DNA from 2 places in the Pseudoxanthomonas sp. UC19_8 genome. Region 2 is predicted to be linked to the other one. Evidence: predicted binding sites of a transcription regulator. Region 2 holds the regulator's gene; the other holds the start of a gene.
What was found. The regulator FliA, encoded in region 2, starts transcription of late flagellar genes. The targets are predictions, from matches to a motif close to TAAAGTTTNNCNNNCNNNGGCCGATAA.

Region 1: a site for FliA is predicted at 4,527-4,553, ahead of ACFJIT_RS01355 (GGDEF domain-containing protein). Genes of this name have one in related genera too.

Annotation. Positions count from the first base shown of each region.
Region 1 covers NZ_CP170559.1:304,511-310,950, reverse strand. Annotated here, with positions in the region: gene rpoH (RNA polymerase sigma factor RpoH) at 286-1,164, opposite strand; gene ACFJIT_RS01370 (zf-TFIIB domain-containing protein) at 1,453-1,761, opposite strand; gene gndA (NADP-dependent phosphogluconate dehydrogenase) at 1,993-3,405, shown strand; gene ACFJIT_RS01360 (endonuclease/exonuclease/phosphatase family protein) at 3,570-4,472, shown strand; gene ACFJIT_RS01355 (GGDEF domain-containing protein) at 4,594-6,222, shown strand.
Region 2 covers NZ_CP170559.1:2,938,644-2,945,083, forward strand. Annotated here, with positions in the region: gene flhA (flagellar biosynthesis protein FlhA) at 1-166, shown strand, start outside; partial or broken gene flhF (flagellar biosynthesis protein FlhF) at 443-1,957, shown strand; gene ACFJIT_RS12985 (MinD/ParA family protein) at 2,035-2,883, shown strand; gene ACFJIT_RS12990 (RNA polymerase sigma factor FliA) at 2,880-3,629, shown strand; gene ACFJIT_RS12995 (flagellar motor protein) at 4,353-5,096, shown strand; gene motD (flagellar motor protein MotD) at 5,119-6,087, shown strand; gene ACFJIT_RS13005 (ParA family protein) at 6,087-6,440, shown strand, end outside.

The sequences.
Region 1 (6,440 bases), 1.7 Mb from region 2:
GAAAGGGAGGGGGCAGAGCGCTTACACCTTTGAATCGAAGCTCTATGACTCAACGCGCGAGGCGGCGGGCCGGCGGGCGGTGGCCGCGCCTAGCGAGGCAGGATGCCGAGCGCCTTAAGTCAGGGCAGGATGCCCTGATTGAGGGAAAAGCGGACGCCGCCCGCCGGACCGCTGCCCACCCGAAGTCAGCACCCTCAATCACCGAGCGAGCCCGATTCGGCGAAGCACCACAAAAAAAGCCCCGCCAGGAGCGGGGCTCTTCGATCATCGAGGCGTTGGCCTCAATCAGGCGGTAAACAGCGCCTTCATCTTCTTCAGCGCGTTGGCTTCGATCTGGCGGATGCGCTCGGCCGAGACGCCGTACTCGTCGGCCAGCTCCTGCAGCGTCACCTTGGCGTCGGCGTCCAGCCAGCGGCGGGCGATGATGTCGCGCGAGCGCTGGTCGAGGTTGGCCATGCCTTCGCGCAGCAGCTCAAGCTGGTTGTCCTCGCTGTCGGCGCGCTCGTAGGCCTGCGAGGGGTCTTCCTCGTTGGCCATCAGATAGGCGGCCGGCGACGGCGGGGCGTGATCGTCGTCCTCGTCGGACGGGGCATCGAAGCCGATGTCACGACCGGACAGGCGCGACTCCATCTCCACCACTTCGCGCTCGGAGACGTTGAGGTCCTTGGCCACGGCGCTGACTTCGGCCGCGTTCATCCAGCCCAGGCGGGTCTTGGACTTGCGCAGGTTGAAGAACAGCTTGCGCTGCGCCTTGGTCGTGGCGACCTTGACGATGCGCCAGTTCTTGAGGATGAACTCGTGCATCTCGGCACGGATCCAGTGCACCGCGAAGGACACCAGGCGCACGCCCATGTCCGGATCGAAGCGCTTGACGGCCTTCATCAGGCCGATGTTGCCTTCCTGGATCAGGTCGCCCAGCGGCAGGCCGTAGCCGCTGTAGCCGCGGGCGACGTGCACGACGAAGCGCAGGTGCGAGTGCACCAGTTCGCGCGCGGCGTCGAGGTCGTCCTCGTCGCGGAAACGGTGGGCCAGCGCCTGCTCCTCGTCGACCGTGAGCACCGGGATCTGGTGCACGGCGCCGATGTAGGCGTCCAGCGAGCCAAGCGGGCTGGGAATCGGGAGGTTGTTGGCCACCAGGGCGGTGGCAGCGGAGGTCTGGGTCATGGCAGCGATTTTAGCAATGTGGGGGTTGGACTGCTAAGGCGCGGGATGGTTCCCTTCGTTCTACCAAGGGAACAATTACCGCGACATCTGTTGCATTGCATTCATTTTTGGAAATCCGTTCACGTCTGCCGCCAGGTCCTTGGCCATCAACCACTTAGCGCATCCAACAGCATTCGCGACGCTGTCAGAGCATGACATGCGGTCCGTCAGCGCGCCGTTCAAGAGGCCGGAAGGTCGCTTCGCCTCATGCCAACGTCGCAGGCGGGACGCGCGAGGCTGGAAACGGCTTCAGAAGTCGAACAGGTCGGAGAGAAAGCCCTCCTTTTTGCGCTTGCGACCATAGCCATCGTGGCCTGTGTCGCGGTGGCGGCGATCGTGGTCATGCCGCGGGTAGGCACGCGCCCCGTAGGCGGCGGCCGGCGGCGGAGGCGGCGCGGCGACCTGGCGCGCGGGCGGCTCCGGGCTGGCCCGGTCGATCAGCTTGTCCAGCTCGCCCCGGTCCAGCCAGATCCCGCGGCACTGCGGGCAGTAGTCGATCTCGATGCCCTGACGTTCGGACATCATCAGCGCGGTGGTCTTGCAGACGGGGCAGTCCATGGTGGGCATCGGCTAGGGAGAGTGACCTGGAGCCTGTGCGGGCCGGATTGAAGCCGTGCTGAAACCGGCCGCGGCCTGTCCGCATGGTCACCGCCGCGACAGCGCGCGGTCGGTTTGGCCTCGGCGGGCACCGCGGTTGCGCGCGGCGCGGTGCAGACATGCATCGCCTGACGCGCTCGTTATCATGCGCGCCCCCCTTCCTGCAGTGCCGTCCAGGCAATCGGAGCGCATATGAGCAAGCAACCCATTGGCGTGGTCGGCATGGCGGTCATGGGCCGCAACCTGGCACTGAACATCGCCAGCCGCGGACACAAGGTCTCGATCTTCAACCGCAGCCGCGAGAAGACCGACGAGGTGATGGCCGAACATCCGGACGCCGGCCTGGTGCCGAGCTATACGCTGGCCGAGTTCGTCGAATCGCTGGAAACCCCGCGCCGCATCCTGCTGATGGTCAAGGCCGGCGCCGGAACCGATGCGGTCATCGCCGAACTCAAGCCGCTGCTGGCCAAGGGCGACGTGCTGATCGACGGCGGCAACACCTTCTTCCAGGACACGCGCCGGCGCAACGAGGAGCTGGCCCAGGCCGGCCTGCACTTCATCGGCACCGGCGTGTCCGGCGGCGAGGAAGGCGCGCTCAAGGGACCCTCGATCATGCCCGGCGGTCCGAAGGACGCCTACGACCTGGTCGCCCCGATTCTCAACGAGATTGCGGCCAAGGCCGAGGACGGCACGCCGTGCGTGGCCTACATCGGCCCGGACGGCGCCGGCCACTACGTCAAGATGGTCCACAACGGCATCGAGTACGGCGACATGCAGCTGATCGCCGAGAGCTATGCCGTGCTCAAGCACGTGCTCGGCCTGTCCAACGCCGAGCTGGCCGACACCTACGCGCAGTGGAACCAGGGCGAGCTGGACAGCTACCTGATCGAGATCACCGCCACGATCCTGCGCAAGCGCGACGATCGCGGCGAGGGCGATCTGGTCGACAAGGTGCTCGACCGCGCCGCGCAGAAGGGCACGGGCAAGTGGACCAGCCAGAGCGCGCTGGACCTGGGCACGCCGCTGCCGTTGATCACCGAGTCGGTGTTCGCCCGCGTGCTGTCGGCGCTGAAGGACGAGCGCGTGGCCGCCGCCAGGATCCTGGCCGGGCCGGATGCGCCCGCGTTCGACGGCGATCGCGCGGCCTTCGTCGAGGCGGTGCGCAAGGCGCTGTACCTGAGCAAGATCGTGTCCTATGCGCAGGGCTTCGCGCAGATGCGCGCGGCCTCGGACGAATACGGCTGGGACCTGCAGTACGGCCAGATCGCCAGCATCTTCCGCGCCGGCTGCATCATCCGTGCGCGCTTCCTGCAGAAGATCACCGACGCCTACGCGGCCGACGCCAAGCTGGCCAACCTGCTGCTGGCGCCGTACTTCCAGAAGATCGCCGCCGACTATCAGGGCGCGCTGCGCGAGGTGGTGGCCAAGGCGGTCAAGGCCGGCATCCCGGTGCCGTGCTTCGCCTCGGCCATCGCCTACTACGACGGCTACCGCAGCGCGCGCCTGCCGGCCAACCTGATCCAGGCCCAGCGCGACTTCTTCGGCGCGCACACCTTCGAGCGCGTCGATGCGCCGGGCAGCTTCCACGCCAGCTGGGGCGCGTGATCGGCGCGCCGGTGCGGCGGGCCGGAAATGTGTGATCCAGTTCAATAAATCGCGGACTGCCTGCCGGAGGTAGGCCTTCGCCTTGCGACTTTCGCCGCGTTTCGCGCGGCGCGCGTTTGCCGGACCATGACGCCCGTCGCGCTGCCTGCTCCGGTCCCATGCCCCTGTCCCGTCTGTTGCCTCCCGCCTTCCGCCTGCTGCTTGCACGTCATCGCCAGGCGCGCATGCTGCTCCTGCTGCTCATCGGCCTGCCGCTGGCGCAGGCCTTCGCCGCCGCGCCGGCCACGCTGAAGGTGATGAGTTTCAACGTGCGCACGCCGGCGGACACCAACGAGAACCGCTGGGAGAACCGCCGCGACCTGCTCGCGCGCGTGGTCACCGAGCAGGCGCCGGACGTGATGGGCACCCAGGAGCTGGTCAAGCGCCAGGCCGACGATCTGGCCGCGCGCCTGCCGCAGTACGCCTGGTTCGGCCAGGGCCGGCGCGGCGGCGACGAAGACGAGCACATGGGCGTGTTCTATCGCAAGGACGCGCTCAAGGTGCTGGATTCGGGCAACTTCTGGCTGTCCGATACGCCGGAGGTGCCGGGCAGCATCAGCTGGGGCCATCCGCTGCCGCGCATGGTGACCTGGGCGCGCTTCGAGCGGATCGCCGATGGGCGCACCTTCGTGCTCTACAACACCCACTTCCCCTACCGCGACCAGGACGAGGCCGCGCGGGTGAAGTGCGCGCAGCTGATCGCGCAGCGGCTCAAGGCGCTGCCGGCCGACGAGCCGATCGTGCTGACCGGCGACTTCAACACCACCCCGGATTCCGCGCCGCACGCCACCCTGACCGCGCTGCTGCACGACAGCTGGGAAACGGCGCCCTCGCGCAGCGGGCCGGACCGCACGTTCCACGACTTCACCGGCACGCCGGACAAGCGCATCGACTGGATCCTCTACCGCGGCCTGCAGCCGCTGACGGTGGCCACGCTGACCGACCACGACGGCGCCCGCTATCCGTCCGATCACTTCCCGGTGGTGGCGACCTTCGCCTTCCCGGCGCGGGCCGCCGCCAAGCCCTGAGCGAAGCCCGGCCGGCCTGACCGGGCCGGCTCGCATGCGGATCGCACGCCGGACTGCAGATCGGCTGGCGCCAGCCGATACCATGGTCGTCCGCCGCGTGGCGGCGCTTATTGCCAAGCCCATGACCTCCGACCTGGCGTCGCGTCTTCCCCGGCTGCTGTGCCTGGTCCTGCTGTTGGTCCTCGGGCTGGCCGCCTGCGCGCCGGCGTCGCAGCCGCGGGCCTTCGTGGTGTCCGGCCAGCCGGCGCTGGCCGAGGAACACATCGATCCCTGCCGCCACCAGCACCGCCCCGGCCATGTGCGCATTCCGCTGGCGCCGCCGGTCGGCGGCTGGCCGGGCACGCCGCAGGCGGCGCTGGCGATGAACATCTACCAGGGCCAGGTGGAGATCCGCCACGGCACGCGCGAGCGCTGCGGCACGCCGCTGGACGCGCGCACGCTGGACTCGCGCTTCCGCACCGGCATGGGCACGGTGCTGGTGCCGCCGCGCGGCAACCTGCAGCCGATCGAGGTCGAGTTCGACCAGGCGGCGCTGCCGCTGTGGCGGCCGATCGTGATGCTGGGCGAACCGGCCGTGGTGCAGCGCCAGGACACGCTGCGCTTCTCGATGCGGGTGGCCTGCCTGGCGGTGGTGCTGTCGCTGGTGCTGTCCTGCCTGCTCACCTTCATCGCCACGCGCGAGCGCGCCTTCCTGTCCGCGGCGATCGGCGCGGTGACCTTCGCGCTGTGGATCTCCCTGCTGTCCGGGCTGTGGACCTATCCGCGGCCCTGGCTGCCGCTGGACGAGGCGTTGGCGCTGCGGCTGATCGCCGCCCTGCCGACGGCGATGATCGGCCTGACCCTGCGCATGCTGCGCGATCCGGGCAAGGCCTCTTCGCGCGTGTATCGGCTCGCCGGCGTGGTCTCGGTGGCGTTCCTGCTGCTGTCGGCGGTGGTGCTGGTGCTGCCCGAGGCGGCCCTGCGGACCATCTGGCTGCTCGATGGCGTCGGCTTCGTGGCGCTGTGCGTGCTGCTGGCCGCACGCGCGGTGCTGGCACTGGTCCGCCGACAACCCGGCGGGATGATCACGCTGGCATGCCTGGCGCCACTGCTGCTCGCCACCGGGCTTGAGCTGTTCGCGCCTACCCTTCTGGCGTTGTGGGAAGTGGAGACGCTGATGGTGACCGGCGTCTGGCTCGGCCTGACCGCCAGCATGGCCTTGACCCTGCGCCTGGGCAGCCTGCGCCAGCAACGCGATCAGATGCGCCTGCTGGCGCAGACCGACGCGCTGACCGGGCTGCCCAACCGCCGGGCGGCGCTGGAACGGCTGGCCCAGGCGCGCGCCGGCGCCCAGCAGGAGGGCCGGCTGCTGACGGTGTGCTTCCTGGACATCGACCACTTCAAGGACATCAACGACCGCTACGGCCATGACGTGGGCGACCGCGTGCTGGAGCGCGTGGCCGCGACCCTGCGCGCGGTGTTCCGTGGCCAGGACTATGTCGCGCGGATGGGCGGCGAGGAGTTCCTGGTCATGCTGCCCGACGCCGAGCCGGCGCATGCCCTGCGGCGCATCGACGCGCTGCGCGAACCGCTCGATGCGATCGCCCGGGATCTGGGACTGCCCGAGCTGCGCGTCACGCTCAGCACCGGCATCACCGGGCTGCTGCCGCAGGACCGCGACACGCGCGGCCTGCTGCAGCGCGCCGACGCGGCCATGTATGCCGCCAAGCGCGCCGGGCGCGATCGGGCGACGCTGGCGGAGGTCGGCTAGGCGCCGCCGACTGCGCCGCCACGGCGGCGTGCCTCGCTTGACCTGGCAGGCAGTCGCGCGGCGGCGGTCGCGGGTTGCCGTGAGGCTCGCGTGCTCGTCCGAGCCTCGCCCGCTGGCCGGATGGCGACCGCTGGCGGAGGTGCCGAAGGGGCAGATCGAGGGTGGCGAAGCGACCGACGCAAAAAACGGCGGGTGGGACGCGATTCAGCGCCTATGTC
Region 2 (6,440 bases):
GACCCAGCAGGAGAGCAAGGGCGAACCGGCCGTGCTGCTGGTCCCCGGCAACGTGCGCGCCGCCATCGCCCGCCTGGTCCGCCACAGCGTGCCTTCGCTGTCGGTGCTGGCCTATTCGGAAGTGCCGGAGGACAAGCGGTTGAGGCTGGTGGGGGCGGTGGGTTGAAGCCGGGAATGGGGAATCGGGAATCGGGAATCGTTGACGAGCTCGTGACCTGCTTCTTGCCTAGCAGGGCGTGAGCAAAGCCTCCGCCGCCAAGCGCAAGGCTTTTATCCCATTCCCCATTCCCCATTCCCCATTCCCCATTCCCCATTCCCCATTCCCCATTCCCCATTCCCCATTCCCCATTCCCCATTCCCGGCCCCACCCGCGGCACAACTCCTGCATGAGTCCAACCAAGCGTGATGCCGGAGGGCCGGCAGCGCAGGAGACCACCGCCCGATGAACATCAAGAGTTTCGTTGCCAGCGACATGCGCACCGCGCTGCGGATGATCCGCGACGCGCAGGGGCCGGACGCGGTGATCCTGTCCAGCCGGCCGGTGGCCGGCGGCATCGAAGTGGTCTCGGCCACCGAGTACGACCAGGCCGCGCTGGCCCGCGCCATGCGCGCGGCGGGCGCCGACCCGGCCGATGCCAGCCCGGCCGCGCTGTCGGCGCTGGCCCAGCAGCAGCTGCCCGCCGGGATCCCGGCATCCGTCGGAATCCCGGCGCAGCCGGTCGCCGCCGCCCAGCCGATCGCCGCGCCGCCGCCGCCGAGCGCGCAGCCCGATCCGGCCGCCGCCTTCGCCGCGGTCATGGACAAGGCCCGCCCCGCAACGCATGGCGCCGACTCGCTGCTGGCACGCGCCCGCGCGCGCCTGCTCGGCCAGCCCGCCGAACCGGCGCCGGCCGCCGAGCCCGCCCAGGCCCACGTCGCCGCACCCGAAGCCGCCGCCCAGGTCGACGTGCAGGATTTCGCCGCCGCCCTGCGCGCGCGCCTTGCCGAAAGCGAGGCCCAGGCCACCGTCACCCTGGACATGACCCGCCCCGCGCAGCCGATCACCGCAGCGCCGGCGGCCGAGGCCGCCGCCCCGATCATCGAAGCCCCGACCGAAACCGCCCGCCCCGCCCTGGCGCTGGTGCCCGGCATCGAGACCGACCCGGCCATCGTCGCCATGCGCGAGGAGATGGCCCGCATGCGCGCACTGATGGAGGCGCAGATGGAGCAGCTCTCGCTCGAACGCCTGCGCGGCTCGCCAGCGCGCGCGGCCGCCTTCGACGCCCTGACCGGCTACGGCTGCGAGCAGGCCCTGGCCCAGGCCGTGGCCCTGCGCGTGGACCCGTCCCTGCCGCTGGCCGAGGTCAGCGCGGCGATGCTGGCCGAACTGGCCGACAGCCTCAGCATCTGCGCCAGCGAGACCATCGACGAGGGCGGCGTGATCGCCCTGGTCGGCCCCACCGGCGCCGGCAAGACCACCACCGCGGCCAAGCTGGCCGCGCGCTTCGCCGCCCGCCACCGCGCCCGTGACGTGGCCCTGATCACCACCGACTGCGAGCGCCCCGGCGCCCACGAACAGCTGCAGGCCTACGGCCGCAAGCTCGGCATCACCGTGTGCGAGGCGCGCGGCATCGGTGGCCTGCAGCTGGCGCTGGAGCAGCTGGCCGACTATCCGCTGGTGCTGGTGGACACCACCGGCTACGCGCCGACCGACCGCGCGCTGTTCAACCAGATCCTGTGGCTGCGCGCGACCACCAAGGTGCGCAGCCTGCTGGTGCTGCCGGCCAACGGCCACGCCCAGGACATGGGCGAGGTCATCCGCCGCTACCGCCCGGCCGCGCCGGAAGGCCTGATCCTGACCAAGCTGGACGAGACCGGCTACCTGGGCAGCGCCCTGTCGGTGGCCGCGCGCACCGCCATGCCCATCGCCTACACCACCAACGGCCAGCGCATCGACAGTGACATCGACGCCGCCGACGCCCTGGCCATCGCCCGAGGCGATGGAAAGCGCGCGCCGCAGCAGCGATGTGGCCACCCACGGCATCGAGACCCGCCATGCAGTCGCCTGATCCCCGCGCCCCGCGCATTCCCCGCGTCATCGCCGTGGCCAGCGGCAAGGGCGGCGTGGGCAAGACCACGACCTCGATCAACCTGGCCGCGGCCATGGTCAACGCCGGCCAGCGCACGCTGCTGCTGGATACCGACCTGGGCTTGGCCAACGCCGATGTGATGCTGGGCCTGTCCCCGCGCTTCACGCTGGCCGATGTGTTCGCCGGCAAGTGCACGCTGGCCGACACGCTGCTGGAAGGCCCGGGTGGCCTGCTGGTGGTGCCGGCCGCCTCGGGCAAGCAGCACATGGCCCAGCTGACGCCGGCCGAGCACACCGGCCTGATCCACGCCTTCTCCGAGCTGGACGTGCCGCTGGACGTGATGGTGATCGACAACGCCGCCGGCATCGCCGATGGCGTGCTGACCTTCTGCCAGGCCGCGCACGACGTGGTGGTGGTGGTTTGCGACGAACCGGCCTCGATGACCGATGCCTACGCGCTGATCAAGGTGCTGGGCCGCGACCGCGGCGTGCGCCGGGTGCACGTGCTGGCCAATCAGGTCGGCGATGCGACCGAGGGCCCGGCGCTGTTCGCCAAGCTCGAACGCGTGGTCGGCCGCTTCCTGGACATCACCCTGAACTATCTCGGCGCGGTGCCGCGCGATGAATGGCTGCGCCGCGCGGTGCAGCGCCAGGAGGCCGTCGTGGACGCCTTCCCCTCGGCGCCCTCGGCCATCGCCTTCCGCGACTTGGCCCGCCGCGCGCGCCAGTGGCAGCAGCCCACCGCCCCGCGCGGCCATGTCGAATTCTTCCTCGAACGCCTGGTCGGCCAGTCCGTCCAAGGGAACCCGGCATGAACCTCATGGCCGCCGCCCACTACCGCGCCCACCAGCAGGGCTCGCCCGCCGAGATCGTCGAGCGCCACGGCGAACTGGTGCGCCGCATCGCCCACCACCTGGCCGCGCGCCTGCCGGCCAGCGTGGAGATCGACGACCTGATCCAGGCCGGCATGCTGGGCCTGATCGACGCGGCCCGGAACTACCAGAACGACCAGGGCGCCACCTTCGAGACCTACGCCTCCATCCGCATCCGCGGGGCGATGATCGACGAGATGCGCCGTGGCGACTGGACCCCGCGCTCGGTGCACCGCAGCTACCGCGAGATGGTGTCCGCCGTGCGCCAGGTCGAGCAGGCCACCGGCCGCGCCGCCACCGCCGCGCAGGTGGCGGCGGTCATGCAGATTCCGCTGGACGAGTACCACCACCTGGTCGAGGACGCCGCCCGCGGCCAGCTCACCAGCCTGGACGCGCACATCGCCGAACACGACGGCGAGGCGCGCCTGGCCGGCGCCGACAGCGCCACCCCGGCGCGGGCGTTCGAGCAGACCGCCTTCCGCGATGCCCTGGCCGAGGCCATCGCCGGCCTGCCCGAGCGCGAGGCGATGGTGCTCTCGCTGTACTACGAGCAGGAGCTCAACCTGCGCGAGATCGGCGCGGTGCTGTCGGTCAGCGAATCGCGCGTCTGCCAGATCCACGGCCAGGCCGTGATCCGCCTGCGCGCCCGCCTGGGCGAATGGAAGCGCGAGCCGGCGGAGATCGACTGAGGGTATCTGTTTGGCGGGCAGCTGAAAGCCGAAGAGCTAGAAGCTGAAAAGCTCAAAGCTGAAGAGCTAGAGAGCTGAAGAGCACCCCCTCCCAACCTCCCCCTTCGCTACGCGAAAGGGGAGGGGCCGATCGCCTGGTGGGACCCGCCACGGCGGCTCCCACTTGTAGAGCGGAGCTTGCTCCGCTGGGGCTTTCCCCACGAACCGAACCAAGAGCAGCGGAGCGAGCTCCGCTCTACAGACGGGCGGCCGCTAGATTTGAGAGACAGTTGCTCCCACGACAGCAAGGCGCTCCCAGCAAAGCCCGAAGCCGGCTCCTGCCTTTCGCGGCAGCGATAGCCTCAGCCATTTGAAAGGCCGCGCGCGGTCTGCCCCCTCCCATTGGCCGCAGGCCAAGGGGAGCTCGAAGTCGCGGCTAGCGACTGAGGGGGAGGGGTGCTCTTCGCGGGGAGCCTGAAGATCCCCGCCTCCCAACTCCCCTCGCTGCGCAAAGGGACGGCACGGATTCCAGCCACATCGAGAAACCGCGCACTGCATCACGCCGCGACAGTGATCCATCGCGGAGCCGCGCCATGAGCCTGGCGCGTATCTTGCAACACAGGGTCAGCCGCAACGCATCCCAGGTGCATGAGGCGCGCGCATCGCGCGCGCCTCATCCGGCCTGTCGCGCCGCGTGCGAAAAACCTCTCTTCAGGAATCCGGCGCGCGGCCGTCATACAGATCATGGACAAGCTCAGCCTCGTTGGTGCCATTCTCGCGCTGGTCGCGCTGCTGCTCGGCAGCGTGCTCAAGGGCGCCGGCATCGAAAGCCTGTGGTCGCCGGCCGCGTTCGTGATCGTGGTCATCGGCACCTTCGCCTCGATCATGCTGCAGACCCATATGTCCACCTTCCTGCTGGCCTTCAAGCTGGTCAAATGGGTGTTCATGCCGCCCGCGCAGGACCGCGCCGGCGTGCTGGCCAAGATCGTCGAGTGGTCCAACACCGCGCGCAAGCAGGGCCTGCTCGGCCTGGAGGCGCAGGTCAAGGAGCAGGACGACGCCTTCATCAAGAAGGGCCTGCAGATGGTGGTCGACGGCATCGAGCCCGAGTCGATCCGCAACGTGCTGGAGACCGACATGCACCACCAGCAGACCCGCGACACCGCCGCGGCCAAGGTGTTCGAGGGCATGGGCATCTACGCGCCCACGCTGGGCATCATCGGCGCGGTGCTGGGCCTGATCGCGGTGATGAAGAACCTGGCCGACCCGTCCAAGCTGGGCCACGGCATCGGCGCGGCGTTCACCGCCACCATCTACGGCATCGGCATGGCCAATCTGATGTTCTTGCCGGTGGCGGCCAAGCTCAAGGCGCTGATCGCCGAACAGAACGAATCCCGTGAGATGATCCTCGAGGGCCTGATCGCCATCGCGCAGGGCGAAAACCCGCGCAACATCGAATCCCGACTGTCGGTCTACGTGGCGCACTAGAACACAAGGACGACCTCCCCCCATGGCGCGCAAGCACCAGCACGAAGACCACGTCAACCATGAGGCCTGGGCGATCCCCATGGGCGACCTCATGACGTTGCTGCTGGCCTTCTTCGTGGTGATGTACGCGATCTCCTCGGTCAACGAGGGCAAGTTCCGCGCGGTGTCCGACGCGCTCAACGCCGAGTTCGGCGGCCCGCCGCGCTCGGTCTCGCCGGTGCAGCTGGGCAAGCACCAGCTGCTGGGCTCCTCCTTCGACCGTCCCTCGCTGGCGACCTCGGCCGCGCGCATCGGCCCGGCTCCGGCCAGCCAGCTGATGCAGGCCAAGATGCGTCAGGCGCTGGACGCGCCGCGCTATGGCCAGTCCACCGTCGGCATGACGCCCACCGCGTTCGACGCCACCGCCAGCCAGGGCCCGGGCATCGGCGGCGGCCAACTGGGCGCGGTCGGCGAGAACATCCAGGCCGTGCTCTCCGACCTGGTGGCCAAGCACCAGGTCACCGTGCGCCGCGGCGAGAACTATCTGGAAGTGGAGATCCAGAGCGACATCCTGTTCCCCAGCGGCGTGGCCACGCCCAGCCCGGTGGCCGCCTCGACCGTGCAGCGCGTGGCCGAGGTGCTGCGCGACGTGCCCAACGCGGTGCGCGTGGAGGGCTATACCGACGATCAGCCCATCGCCACGGCGCAGTTCGCCTCCAACTGGGAGCTGTCGGCCGCGCGCGCGGCCAGCGTGGTCCACGTGCTGACCCAGACCGGCGTGTCGCCGGCGCGGCTGGCGGTGGTGGGCTACGGGCAGTTCCAGCCGGTCGCCGACAACGCCACCGCACAGGGCCGCAACGCCAACCGCCGCGTGGTGCTGGTGATCCTGGCCACGCCCAACGGCGGCCGCCCGCGAGGCCCGGACTCGGTCAGCCCCGACACGCTCCAGCCGCAGCCGTCCACGCCGGTGGCCGTCACCCCGCTGCCCGCCAACGTGGAGGCCGCCGGTTGATGAAGACCTGGGCGATCGCCAACCAGAAAGGCGGCGTGGGCAAGACCACGACCACGCTGTGCCTGGCGCGCTGCCTGGCGCAGGCCGGCCGCCAGGTGCTGATCGTGGACATGGACCCGCATGCCTCGATGACGCGGGCGTTCAACGTGCCGCGCCATCCGGTGCCCAGCGGCACGCACGAGCTGTTCGCCCACGGCGCGCCCGGCGCGGATACGCTGGCGCGCACCACGCCCATCGAGGGTCTGCGCCTGCTCGCCGCGCAGCCGGCGCTGGCCACGCTGGAGCGCCGCAGCGCCAGCCAGCCGGGCCTGGGCATGGCGCTGCAGCGTGCCCTGTCCGGCGTGGCCGACCTC